DNA from 3 places in the Streptomyces sp. NPDC037290 genome. Region 3 is predicted to be linked to each of the others. Evidence: predicted binding sites of a transcription regulator. Region 3 holds the regulator's gene; each other region holds the start of a gene.
What was found. Region 3 encodes HrcA, which represses chaperone genes, less so after heat shock. Its sites were predicted from a motif close to TTNGCACTCNGNNNNNCNGAGTGCNAA; they were not measured.
Positions count from the first base shown of each region.

Region 1 (3,880 bases), on a different contig from region 3:
GTGCCCGGGCCTCCTACCTGGGCGTGGCCGGGATGTCCCAGTCGGTGCAGAAGTCGGTGGGGCCCCTGCTGCTGACCGGTGCGGTGATGACGGCCGGTCCTGCGGGCTGGCTGGCGCTCGGTGCCGCCGTCACCGGGCTGGGTCTGGTGCAGCGTCAGGCCGGCCTGCGGCGTCTGGCGGCCCTCGCCGCGCCCGCCACGGATTCCCGAACACGCCCGAGGGCGGCACCCCCTGCCACTGACAGGGAGTGCCGCCCTCGGTAAGGACGTTGATCAACCGGAGGCCGAAGCCCCGGGGCCGATCAGAAGTCCATGTCACCGCCCGGCATGCCGCCGCCGGCCGGCGCGGCGGCCTTCTCCGGCTTGTCGGCGATGACGGCCTCGGTGGTGAGGAACAGCGCGGCGATGGAGGCGGCGTTCTGCAGCGCAGAGCGGGTCACCTTCGCCGGGTCGATGATGCCCTCGGCGACCAGGTCGACGTACTCGCCGGTCGCGGCGTTCAGGCCGTGGCCCGGGGTCAGGTTGCGCACCTTCTCCACCACGACACCGCCCTCGAGGCCGGCGTTGACGGCGATCTGCTTCAGCGGGGCCTCGAGCGCGATGCGCACGGCGTTGGCGCCGGTCGCCTCGTCACCCTCGAGCTCCAGCTTCTCGAAGACCTGGGAGGCCTGCAGCAGGGCCACGCCACCACCGGCGACGATGCCCTCCTCGACGGCCGCCTTGGCGTTGCGGACGGCGTCCTCGATGCGGTGCTTGCGCTCCTTGAGCTCCACCTCGGTGGCGGCACCGGCCTTGATGACCGCGACACCGCCGGCGAGCTTCGCCAGGCGCTCCTGCAGCTTCTCGCGGTCGTAGTCCGAGTCGCTGTTCTCGATCTCGGCGCGGATCTGGTTCACCCGGCCGTTGACCTGGTCCGAGGAGCCGGCACCGTCGACGATGGTGGTCTCGTCCTTGGTGATGACGACCTTGCGGGCGCGGCCCAGGAGGTCCAGGGTCGCGTTCTCCAGCTTGAGGCCGACCTCCTCGGAGATGACCTCGCCGCCCGTGAGGATGGCGATGTCGCCGAGCATGGCCTTGCGGCGGTCGCCGAAGCCCGGGGCCTTGACGGCGACGGACTTGAAGGTGCCACGGATCTTGTTGACGACCAGGGTCGACAGGGCCTCGCCCTCGACGTCCTCGGCGATGATCAGCAGCGGCTTGCCCGACTGCATGACCTTCTCCAGGAGCGGGAGCAGGTCCTTGACGGAACCGATCTTGGAGTTGGCGATGAGGATGTACGGGTCCTCGAGCGACGCCTCCATGCGCTCCATGTCGGTCGCGAAGTAGGCGGAGATGTAGCCCTTGTCGAAGCGCATGCCCTCGGTGAGCTCGAGCTCCAGACCGAAGGTGTTGCTCTCCTCGACGGTGATGACGCCTTCCTTGCCGACCTTGTCCATGGCCTCGGCGATGAGCTCGCCGATCTGGGTGTCGGCGGCGGAGATGGACGCGGTGGAGGCGATCTGCTCCTTGGTCTCGACGTCCTTCGCCTGCTCCAGCAGGGCGGCGGAGACGGCCTCGACGGCCTTCTCGATACCGCGCTTGAGGGCCATCGGGTTGGCGCCGGCGGCTACGTTGCGCAGGCCTTCCTTGACCAGGGCCTGGGCGAGCACGGTCGCCGTGGTCGTACCGTCACCGGCGACGTCGTCCGTCTTCTTGGCGACTTCCTTGACCAGCTCGGCGCCGATCTTCTCGTACGGGTCCTCGAGCTCGATCTCCTTGGCGATGGAGACACCATCGTTGGTGATCGTGGGGGCGCCCCACTTCTTCTCGAGGACGACGTTGCGGCCCTTGGGGCCGAGCGTCACCTTGACGGCGTCCGCGAGCTGGTTCATGCCGCGCTCGAGGCCGCGCCGCGCCTCCTCGTCGAACGCGATGATCTTGGCCATGTGAAGTGGTCCCTCCAGGACTGGGGGTGATTCCTTCGGACCGCGCCCGCGCCCGCGACGGACGGCTCGCCGGCCGCGTGGTTCCTTGCCCCACTTGGCCTGCGGGCCTCACCGACCCGGTCCTTCACTGTCACTCTCACCTTCAGAGTGCTAACGCCAATGATTAGCACTCCCCCCTGTCGAGTGCAAGCGGCTCCCCGGGATCAGCCGGGGGCGAACAGGGGCGTATCAGCCGCCGGACACGACGAAGGGCCCGCACCCTGTGCGAGGTGCGGGCCCTTCATGCAAGAAACGTTCAGGCGCTGAGGCGAACCATGTCGGCCTGCGGGCCCTTCTGGCCCTGCGAGATCTCGAACTCCACCCGCTGGCCCTCTTCCAGGGTGCGGTAGCCGTCCATCTGGATGGCGCTGTAGTGGACGAAGACGTCCGCACCACCGTCGACCGCGATGAAGCCGTACCCCTTCTCCGCGTTGAACCACTTGACGGTGCCCTGAGCCATGCCTAACTCCCCTATTACTGGCCCTTGCACAGATCCACACTTCGCGGACCCGGGTCAGACCTCACCCCCCATCGGACGGGGGCGTGCGCCGGAACGCGTCGACCGCGGCTGAATGTATCTGTCCAACTGCCGTCTGCAACAGGTCAATCGGACGAGAATTCTGGACGGGAACGGTCCGGAATGTGGTGAGAATTCACCCGACTTCAGGGCAAGTCGGGCCCCACAAAGGGGTACAAAAGCCGCATAAAACCCGCGCACTTTGGCTACTTCTTGCGGGGTGTGCGGCATGAAATCCAGGGCTCTCGACCCGGAGACCGCGGCCGAGTTCCCCAACTGTACCGCGCTCAATCACGCAGAATTGCCCCCTCCGCTTCTCTCACGGAGGAGGCAATTCCATGAACAATGGGTAACTGAAGTTACCCACGGTAACGATCAGCCGCCGGCGACCGCCGGAATGATGGAGACACCGGCGCCGTCCGGGGTGGCGGTCTCGAGGCCCTGCTCGAAGCGGACGTCGTCGTCGTTGACGTAGACGTTGACGAACCGGCGCAGCTTGCCCTGGTCGTCCAGGACCCGGGCGGCGATCCCGGTGTGGTTCTTCTCCAGGTTCGCGATGACGTCGGCGAGGGTCGCGCCCTCGGCGGTCACCTCGGCCTGGCCGCCGGTGTAGGTGCGCAGGATGGTGGGGATGCGAACGGTGACGCTCATGCTTGTGACCTCCGGTCAGGTAGGCGCCCAGACGACAACGATCAGACGAGTCCGGCCTCGCGGAACGACTCCAGGTTGGGCCGAATGGTCGCGGTCAGCCCCGTACCCGCCACCGCGTCCAGCGTCTTGAGGCCGTCGCCGGTGTTGAGGACGACCGTGGTCTTCGCCGGGTCCAGGGCGCCGTCCTTGATCAGCTTGCGGGTGACACCGACGGTCACCCCGCCCGCCGTCTCCGCGAAGATGCCCTCGGTGCGGGCCAGCAGCTTGATCGCGTCGACGACTTCCTCGTCCGTGACGTCCTCCACGGCACCGCCGGTGCGGCGGGCGATGTCCAGGACGTACGGGCCGTCGGCCGGGTTGCCGATGGCGAGGGACTTGGCGATGGTGTTCGGCTTCTGCGGGCGGACCACGTCGTGACCGGCCTTGAACGCGGCCGACACCGGCGAGCAGCCCTCGGCCTGCGCACCGAAGATCTTGTACGGCTTGTCCTCGACCAGGCCGAGCTTGACCAGCTCCTGCAGACCCTTGTCGATCTTCGTGAGCTGGGAGCCGGAGGCGATCGGGACCACGATCTGGTCGGGCAGCCGCCAGCCGAGCTGCTCGCAGATCTCGTACGCGAGGGTCTTGGAGCCCTCCGCGTAGTACGGCCGCAGGTTGACGTTGACGAAGCCCCAGCCCTCGCCGGCCGGGTCGCCGATCAGCTCGGAGCAGAAGCGGTTCACGTCGTCGTAGTTGCCCTCGATGCCGAC
Region 1 covers NZ_JBVJVZ010000005.1:144,343-148,222, reverse strand. Annotated here, with positions in the region: gene ACZ7HQ_RS19310 (MFS transporter) at 1-263, shown strand, start outside; gene groL (chaperonin GroEL) at 302-1,924, opposite strand; gene ACZ7HQ_RS19300 (cold-shock protein) at 2,220-2,423, opposite strand; gene ACZ7HQ_RS19295 (ubiquitin-like small modifier protein 1) at 2,856-3,131, opposite strand; gene thrC (threonine synthase) at 3,173-3,880, opposite strand, start outside.
Region 1: groL (chaperonin GroEL) is a predicted target of HrcA. The motif match lies at 2,088-2,114, and genes of this name have one in related genera.

Region 2 (3,880 bases), on a different contig from region 3:
ACACCCTGCGCGCCGCCAAGACCTGCGGCATCCGCTACGCGCCGATCTGGAACGAGGAGGTCTTCGTCGACCACTGGGAGTACCGCGAGGACGACCAGAAGATGCGCCGCGGCGACATCGTCCTCACCCACTTCCGCGGCCGCTCCGACTGGAACGGCACGATGGTCGACGACATGCGCCGCTTCCTGAACAAGGTCACCCGCGAGGGCTACGCCGTGGCCCGCCTGGAGGACTACCTGTGAGGTACGGGGGCAACGGCGGGGCCCTCCGGACGGCGCGCAGGGGGGCGGGGGGTGCGGGGGCGGGCGCCGCCGGCTCGCGGATGGGGCAGGCAGGGGGCCCAGGGGCACGTCCCGGGTGGCGCCTCGGACGGCGGGCGGGCGCGCTGCTCGTCTCGGCTCTCCTCCTCGCCGGCTGTGCCCAGTCCGTCGACCCCATCGAACGCCTCGGGAAGAAGGCCGCCGAGGGCGTGCACCCGCCCGGCCCCGCCCCCGACCGCGGCTACCGCCGCTGGGGCCTCACCGAGGCCCTCGCCCGCCCGCCGCACCCCGCCGCCCACGCGCTCGCCCTCACCCCGCACACCGCGGGCCACGCCCTGCCCCGCGTCGTCGACCACGTGCCCACCCACGACCGGGTCGTCTTCCTCACCTACGACGACGGCGCCGACAAGGACCCCCGTTTCGTCGACATGGTGCGCGACCTCCGGCTGCCCGTCAGCATGTTCCTCACCGACAGCGCCGCCGGCCCCGGCTACGGCCACTTCGCCCGCCTGCACCGGCTGGGCGCCGGCATCGAGAACCACACCCTCGACCACCGCGCGCTGTCCGGACTGCCGTACGCCGGCCAGCGCACGGAGATCTGCGGCCAGCAGGACAGGCTCAGCTCCCGGCTCGGCCTGCGCCCCCGCCTCTTCCGCCCGCCGTACGGCTCGTACGACACCACCACCCTGCGCGCGGCCTCCGACTGCGGCATCTCCGCACTCGTCCTGTGGCGCGCCGCCATGACCCCGACCGACCTCGTCTACACCCACGGCGCTCACCACCTGCGCCCCGGCGACATCGTCCTGATCGGACCGGACGAGACAACGGGGCCGGACCTGCGCGAACGCACCACGCGGGCCCTGCGCCGGGTCCAGCAGAGAGGGCTGACGGTGGGGAGCCTCGAGGACTACCTGAACTGAACGCAAATATCGAATTTTGGCATCGGCGCGTCGGCCGGCCCATTTCCAGGTAATTCCGATCGCATTTCCTGGAGGGTTCCCTTGCGTGAACGATCTCGACCGCACGGCCATATGTGCGCGGGGAATGGCGAAGCGGTTCGGTGACAGCGGCGCTGTGGACGGCATGGATCTCGATGTCGGAGCGGGTGAGTTCTTCGGCGTCCTCGGTCCCAACGGTGCCGGAAAGTCGACGACGATGCGTATGCTGAGCTGTAAAAACGGGTCCAGGGGACGGTCGGGGAAAACGTCAGTACCTATGCCAGGTGCTTCCGCATGCCGCGCCCCGGGCCCGGAAAAGGCGATGGAAATGCTCGCCTCGGTCCAGCTCGACGACCGTGCCGACAGCCGGGTCGAAACACTGTCCGGCGAGATGCAGCGCAGGCGGCCTCACGGCGACTCCACCAGGGTCCGGCCGGGCAGGTGCAGTAAGGCTTCCTCCAGGGATGCCCGGCGAATCAGCGAGCGCTCAAGCAGAACGGCACCACCCTGATCCTCACCACGCACTACATGGACGAGGCGGAGCAGCTCTGTGACGCGCAGCTCCAGCACCTCGGTGACGCCGGCGTGTTCCTTGAGCAGCGCCTGCGCAGAACACTCGGCGACGATGCGGCCGCGGTCCATCACCACCAGCTGGTGCTGCAACGCCATCTGCGCCTGCACCGCAGGCTGCGAGCATGGGCCTGAGCGTCGGCGGGCTGGTGCGGTACGTCGACGGCCATCTGCGTGCCAAGGGGCTCGGGGCACCTGCTCACGTCCGACGGCGCGGAGCCGCTCCCGCCGCCGGGCACCATGAGCGCGGCGCCCTGCACTCGGCCATCTGCCTCGGCGTCCTCGACGAACCGGAGCGTCTGGCCGCCGACCGCTTCCAGGACCGGTGCACCTGGCCGGGAAGGCAACTGGCGGCACCGGCCGGCTCTCCGACTGCCACCGGCGCGCGTCGCTGATCCTGGCCGACGCGCCACACGGCATTGGCACTCCGCTTGACCGAGTGCTAATCACAGTCATAGTCTCGGCTCTGGCACTCCCCCCTGGAGAGTGCCAACTACGCGACGGGCAGGTCCGGCACCCGCGACGACGGATCGACCTGGTCGCCACCTCAGACAGTTAACCCCGTGAGATCTCCGAAGGGGGAGGTCGGATCGTGACGACCACCAGCTCCAAGGTTGCCATCAAGCCGCTCGAGGACCGCATCGTGGTCCAGCCGCTCGACGCCGAGCAGACCACCGCCTCTGGCCTGGTCATTCCGGACACCGCGAAGGAGAAGCCCCAGGAGGGCGCCGTCCTCGCCGTGGGTCCGGGCCGCTTCGAGAACGGCGAGCGCCTTCCGCTCGACGTCAAGGTCGGCGATGTCGTCCTGTACAGCAAGTACGGCGGCACCGAGGTGAAGTACAACGGCGAGGAGTACCTCGTCCTCTCGGCCCGCGACGTGCTCGCGATCATCGAGAAGTAATCCCACCTCGAGCAATTCTTTGCTTGTGAGCTGCGCCCCTGGCCCCCGCGACCGATAACGAAGCCGGGCGCCCGGGGCGCAGTTGTCTTTACTCCCACAGATTTCCGAGAGGGCTTCCGCTGTCATGGCGAAGATTCTGAAGTTCGACGAGGACGCCCGTCGCGCCCTTGAGCGCGGCGTCAACAAGCTGGCCGACACGGTGAAGGTGACGATCGGTCCCCGCGGCCGCAACGTCGTCATCGACAAGAAGTTCGGTGCCCCCACCATCACCAATGACGGTGTCACGATCGCCCGCGAGGTCGAGATCGAGGACCCGTACGAGAACCTCGGCGCGCAGCTGGTGAAGGAGGTGGCGACCAAGACCAACGACATCGCGGGTGACGGCACCACCACCGCCACCGTGCTCGCCCAGGCGCTGGTGCGCGAGGGCCTGAAGAACGTCGCCGCCGGCGCCTCCCCGGCCGCCCTGAAGAAGGGCATCGACGCCGCGGTCAAGGCCGTCTCCGACGACCTGCTCGCCTCGGCCCGCCCGATCGACGAGAAGTCCGACATCGCCGCCGTCGCCGCGCTGTCCGCCCAGGACCAGCAGGTCGGCGAGCTCATCGCCGAGGCGATGGACAAGGTCGGCAAGGACGGTGTCATCACCGTCGAGGAGTCCAACACCTTCGGTCTGGAGCTGGACTTCACCGAGGGCATGGCCTTCGACAAGGGCTACCTGTCGCCGTACTTCGTGACGGACCAGGAGCGCATGGAGGCCGTCCTCGACGACCCGTACATCCTCATCAACCAGGGCAAGATCAGCTCCATCCAGGACCTGCTGCCGCTGCTGGAGAAGGTCATCCAGGCCGGCGCCTCCAAGCCGCTGCTGATCATCGCCGAGGACGTCGAGGGCGAGGCCCTGTCGACCCTGGTCGTCAACAAGATCCGCGGCACCTTCAACGCCGTCGCGGTGAAGGCCCCCGGCTTCGGCGACCGCCGCAAGGCGATGCTGCAGGACATGGCGATCCTCACCGGTGCCACCGTCATCTCCGAGGAGGTCGGCCTCAAGCTCGACCAGGTCGGCCTGGACGTGCTCGGCTCCGCCCGCCGCGTGACCGTCACCAAGGACGACACCACGATCGTCGAGGGTGCCGGCAAGCAGGAGGACCTGACAGGCCGCGTCGCGCAGATCAAGGCCGAGATCGAGAACACCGACTCCGACTGGGACCGCG
Region 2 covers NZ_JBVJVZ010000015.1:110,948-114,827, forward strand. Annotated here, with positions in the region: gene ACZ7HQ_RS35060 (polysaccharide deacetylase family protein) at 1-242, shown strand, start outside; gene ACZ7HQ_RS35065 (polysaccharide deacetylase family protein) at 323-1,180, shown strand; gene ACZ7HQ_RS35070 (ATP-binding cassette domain-containing protein) at 1,344-1,709, shown strand; gene ACZ7HQ_RS35075 (hypothetical protein) at 1,607-1,867, opposite strand; gene ACZ7HQ_RS35080 (hypothetical protein) at 1,894-2,163, shown strand; gene groES (co-chaperone GroES) at 2,361-2,669, shown strand; gene groL (chaperonin GroEL) at 2,794-3,880, shown strand, end outside.
Region 2: groES (co-chaperone GroES) is a predicted target of HrcA. The motif match lies at 2,188-2,214, and genes of this name have one in related genera.

Region 3 (3,880 bases):
ATCACCAAGTTCGGGGCACCGCTGCTGCTGGAGGACCTGGGGCTCGAATTGGACACCAACGAGTTCGGCACCTACCCGAAGGTCAGACCCCACCGCTACCCGTAACAAAGTCGATCAGCTCCTCCACCCGCCCCAGCAACTCCGGCTCCAGGTCCTTGTAGGACCCCACCCGCTTCAGGATCGCCTGCCACACCGCGCCCGTGTTCTCCGACGGCCAGCCCAGCGCCCGGCACACCCCCGTCTTCCAGTCCTGCCCCCGCGGCACCTTCGGCCAGGCCTCGATCCCCAGCGACGACGGCTTCACAGCCTCCCAGATGTCGATGTACGGGTGGCCCACGACCAGCGCGTGCTCACTCGTCACCGACTCCGCGATCCGCCACTCCTTCGTGCCCGGCACCAAGTGGTCCACCAGGACGCCCAGCCGCGCGTCCGGACCCGGCGCGAAGGCCGACACGATCGACGGCAGGTCGTCCACACCCTCCAGGTACTCCACGACCACGCCCTCGATGCGCAGGTCGTCGCCCCACACCTTCTCGACCAGCTCGGCGTCGTGCCGGCCCTCGACGTAGATGCGGCCGGCGCGGGCCACGCGGGCGCGGGCGCCGGGGACGGCGACCGAACCGGATGCCGTACGGGTGGGCCGTACCGGACCGGAGGACGACGGGCGCACCAGCGTCACCACCCGCCCCTCCAGCAGGAAGCCCCGTGGCTCCAGCGGGAACACCCGGTGCTTGCCGAAGCGGTCCTCCAGCGTCACCGTGCCCGCCTCGCAGCGGATCACCGCCCCGCAGAACCCGGTGCCGGGCTCCTCCACCACCAGGCCCGGCTCCGCCGGTACCTCCGGCACCGGCTGCTGCTTCTTCCACGGCGGAGTCAGGTCGGCGGAGTACTGGCGCATTCGGATGACGATAGGAGAAGCCGTGGGCCACGACTCACGACACGCCGAAACGCGCCGCCAGTTGATCACGCTGGCGTCGCACGAACCCCGCGTCCACCACCGCTCCGTGACCGGGCACGTACAGCGCGTCCTCGCCGCCCAGCGACAGGAGCCGGTCCAGGGCGTCCGGCCAGCGGGCCGGGACCGCGTCCGGGCCCGCCTGCGGTTCGCCGGACTCCTCCACCAGGTCGCCGCAGAAGACCACCTCCGGATCCCCCGGGACCAGCACGGCCAGATCGTGCGCGGTGTGGCCGGGACCCACGTTCGCCAGCAGCACCTGGCGGCCGCCCCCGAGGTCCAGCGTCCACTCGCCGGAGACCAGGTGCCGGGGCACGGCCAGCGCGTCCACCGCCTCGTCGGCGTCGGCGACCGGCAGACCGTTGCGCACCGCGTCCAGGCGCAGCTCCTCCCGCTCGTGCGCGAGGACGGCGTCCATACCGACGGGCCCGTACACCTCCGCCCCGGCGAACGCGGCCGCCCCGAGGACATGGTCGAAGTGGGGGTGCGTCAGCGCGAGATGGGTCACACGGCCGCCGGCGAGTTCCTCGGCCTGCGCCCGTAGCCGCGCGCCCTCGGCGAGACCGGAGCCGGCGTCCACCATCAGCGCCGTACCCGCCCCGAGGACCAGTCCGGCCGTGCAGTCCCAGCCGGGCAGCCGGCACCGCCCGACCCCGGCGGTCAGCCGCTCCCACCCCAGCTCTTCCCAAGTCACCGTCATACCGCGACGCTAGCCCCAGGAGCCGCCGCGACCGCACCGACCTTGCCCCGGGTGTACCCCACAGCCGTACACTGGGCCCGGGAGCGCTGGCACTCACATGCGAAGAGTGCCAGGCGGATACACCGCGGAACAGAGGGGACGACATGCTGGAGGTGCGCGCGGATGCTGAGTGAACGCAGGCTTCAGGTACTGCGCGCCATCGTCCAGGACTATGTCGGCACCGAGGAGCCGGTCGGGTCGAAGGCCCTGACCGAGCGGCACAGCCTCGGGGTCTCCCCGGCGACCGTCCGCAACGACATGGCGGCCCTGGAGGACGAGGGGTACATCGCGCAGCCGCACACCAGCGCGGGGCGCATCCCCACCGACAAGGGCTACCGGCTGTTCGTGGACAAGCTCGCGGGCGTCAAGCCGATGACCGCGCCGGAGCGGCGGGCCATCCAGAACTTCCTGGAGGGGGCCGTCGACCTCGACGACGTCGTGGCCAGGACCGTGCGGCTGCTCGCGCAGCTCACACGGCAGGTCGCCGTCGTGCAGTACCCGTCCCTGACCCGGTCCACCGTCCGGCACGTGGAGTTGCTCTCGCTCGCTCCCGCGCGCGTGATGCTCGTGCTGATCACGGACACCGGCCGGGTCGAGCAGCGGATGGTCGACTGCCCGGCGCCCTTCGGCGAGTCCTCGCTCGCCGACCTGCGCGCGCGGCTGAACAGCCGGGTCGCGGGCCGCCGGTTCACGGACGTGCCGAAGCTGGTCGAGGACCTGCCGGACGCCTTCGATCCCGAGGACCGCGGTACGGTCTCCACCGTGCTCTCCACCCTGCTGGAGACACTGGTCGAGGAGAACGAGGAGCGGCTGATGATCGGCGGAACCGCCAATCTCACCCGCTTCGGGCATGACTTTCCCCTCACGATCCGGCCCGTCCTGGAGGCCCTGGAGGAGCAGGTCGTGCTCCTCAAGCTCCTGGGCGAGGCGAAGGATCCGGGCGTGACCGTGCGCATCGGGCACGAGAACGCCCACGAGGGACTCAACTCCACCTCGGTGGTGTCGGTGGGCTACGGTTCGGGCGGCGAGGCGGTTGCCAAGCTCGGCGTGGTCGGACCGACCCGCATGGACTACCCGGGAACGATGGGAGCGGTACGCGCAGTGGCACGGTACGTCGGACAGATCCTGGCGGAGTCGTAAGTGGCCACGGACTACTACGCCGTTCTCGGCGTGCGCCGCGACGCGTCGCAGGATGAGATCAAGAAGGCGTTCCGCCGGCTCGCGCGCGAGCTGCACCCGGACGTCAACCCGGACCCGAAGACCCAGGAGCGGTTCAAGGAGATCAACGCCGCTTACGAGGTGCTGTCGGACCCGCAGAAGAAGCAGGTCTACGACCTCGGCGGCGACCCGCTCTCCCAGGCGGGCGGCGCCGGTGCGGGCGGCTTCGGGGCCGGTGGCTTCGGCAACTTCTCCGACATCATGGACGCGTTCTTCGGTACGGCGTCGCAGCGCGGGCCGCGCTCGCGCACCCGGCGCGGCCAGGACGCGATGATCCGGATCGAGGTCGAGCTGGACGAGGCGGCCTTCGGGACCACCAAGGACATCCAGGTCGACACCGCGGTCGTCTGCAACACCTGCAACGGCGAGGGCGCGGCGCCCGGTACGACCGCCCAGACCTGTGACATGTGCCGCGGCCGCGGTGAGGTCTCCCAGGTCACCCGGTCCTTCCTGGGCCAGGTCATGACCTCGCGGCCCTGCCCCCAGTGCCAGGGCTTCGGCACGGTCGTGCCGACCCCGTGCCCCGAGTGCGCCGGCGACGGCCGCGTCCGCTCCCGCCGGACCCTGACCGTGAAGATCCCGGCCGGTGTCGACAACGGCACGCGGATCCAGCTCGCCGGTGAGGGCGAGGTCGGCCCCGGTGGCGGTCCGGCCGGTGACCTGTACGTCGAGATCCACGAGCTGCCGCACCAGACCTTCCAGCGGCGCGGCGACGACTTGCACTGCACGGTCACGATCCCGATGACCGCGGCCGCCCTCGGCACCAAGGTGCCGCTGGAGACCCTGGACGGCATGGAGGAGGTCGACATCCGGCCCGGCACCCAGTCCGGCCAGTCGATCCCGCTGCACAACCGGGGCGTCACACATCTGCGCGGCGGCGGCCGGGGTGACCTGATCGTGCACGTCGAGGTGCAGACCCCGACCAAGCTGGACCCGGAGCAGGAGCGACTGCTGCGCGAGCTGGCCAA
Region 3 covers NZ_JBVJVZ010000001.1:369,203-373,082, forward strand. Annotated here, with positions in the region: gene ACZ7HQ_RS01675 (Uma2 family endonuclease) at 1-105, shown strand, start outside; gene ACZ7HQ_RS01680 (DUF3097 domain-containing protein) at 83-898, opposite strand; gene ACZ7HQ_RS01685 (MBL fold metallo-hydrolase) at 933-1,655, opposite strand; gene hrcA (heat-inducible transcriptional repressor HrcA) at 1,818-2,834, shown strand; gene dnaJ (molecular chaperone DnaJ) at 2,835-3,880, shown strand, end outside.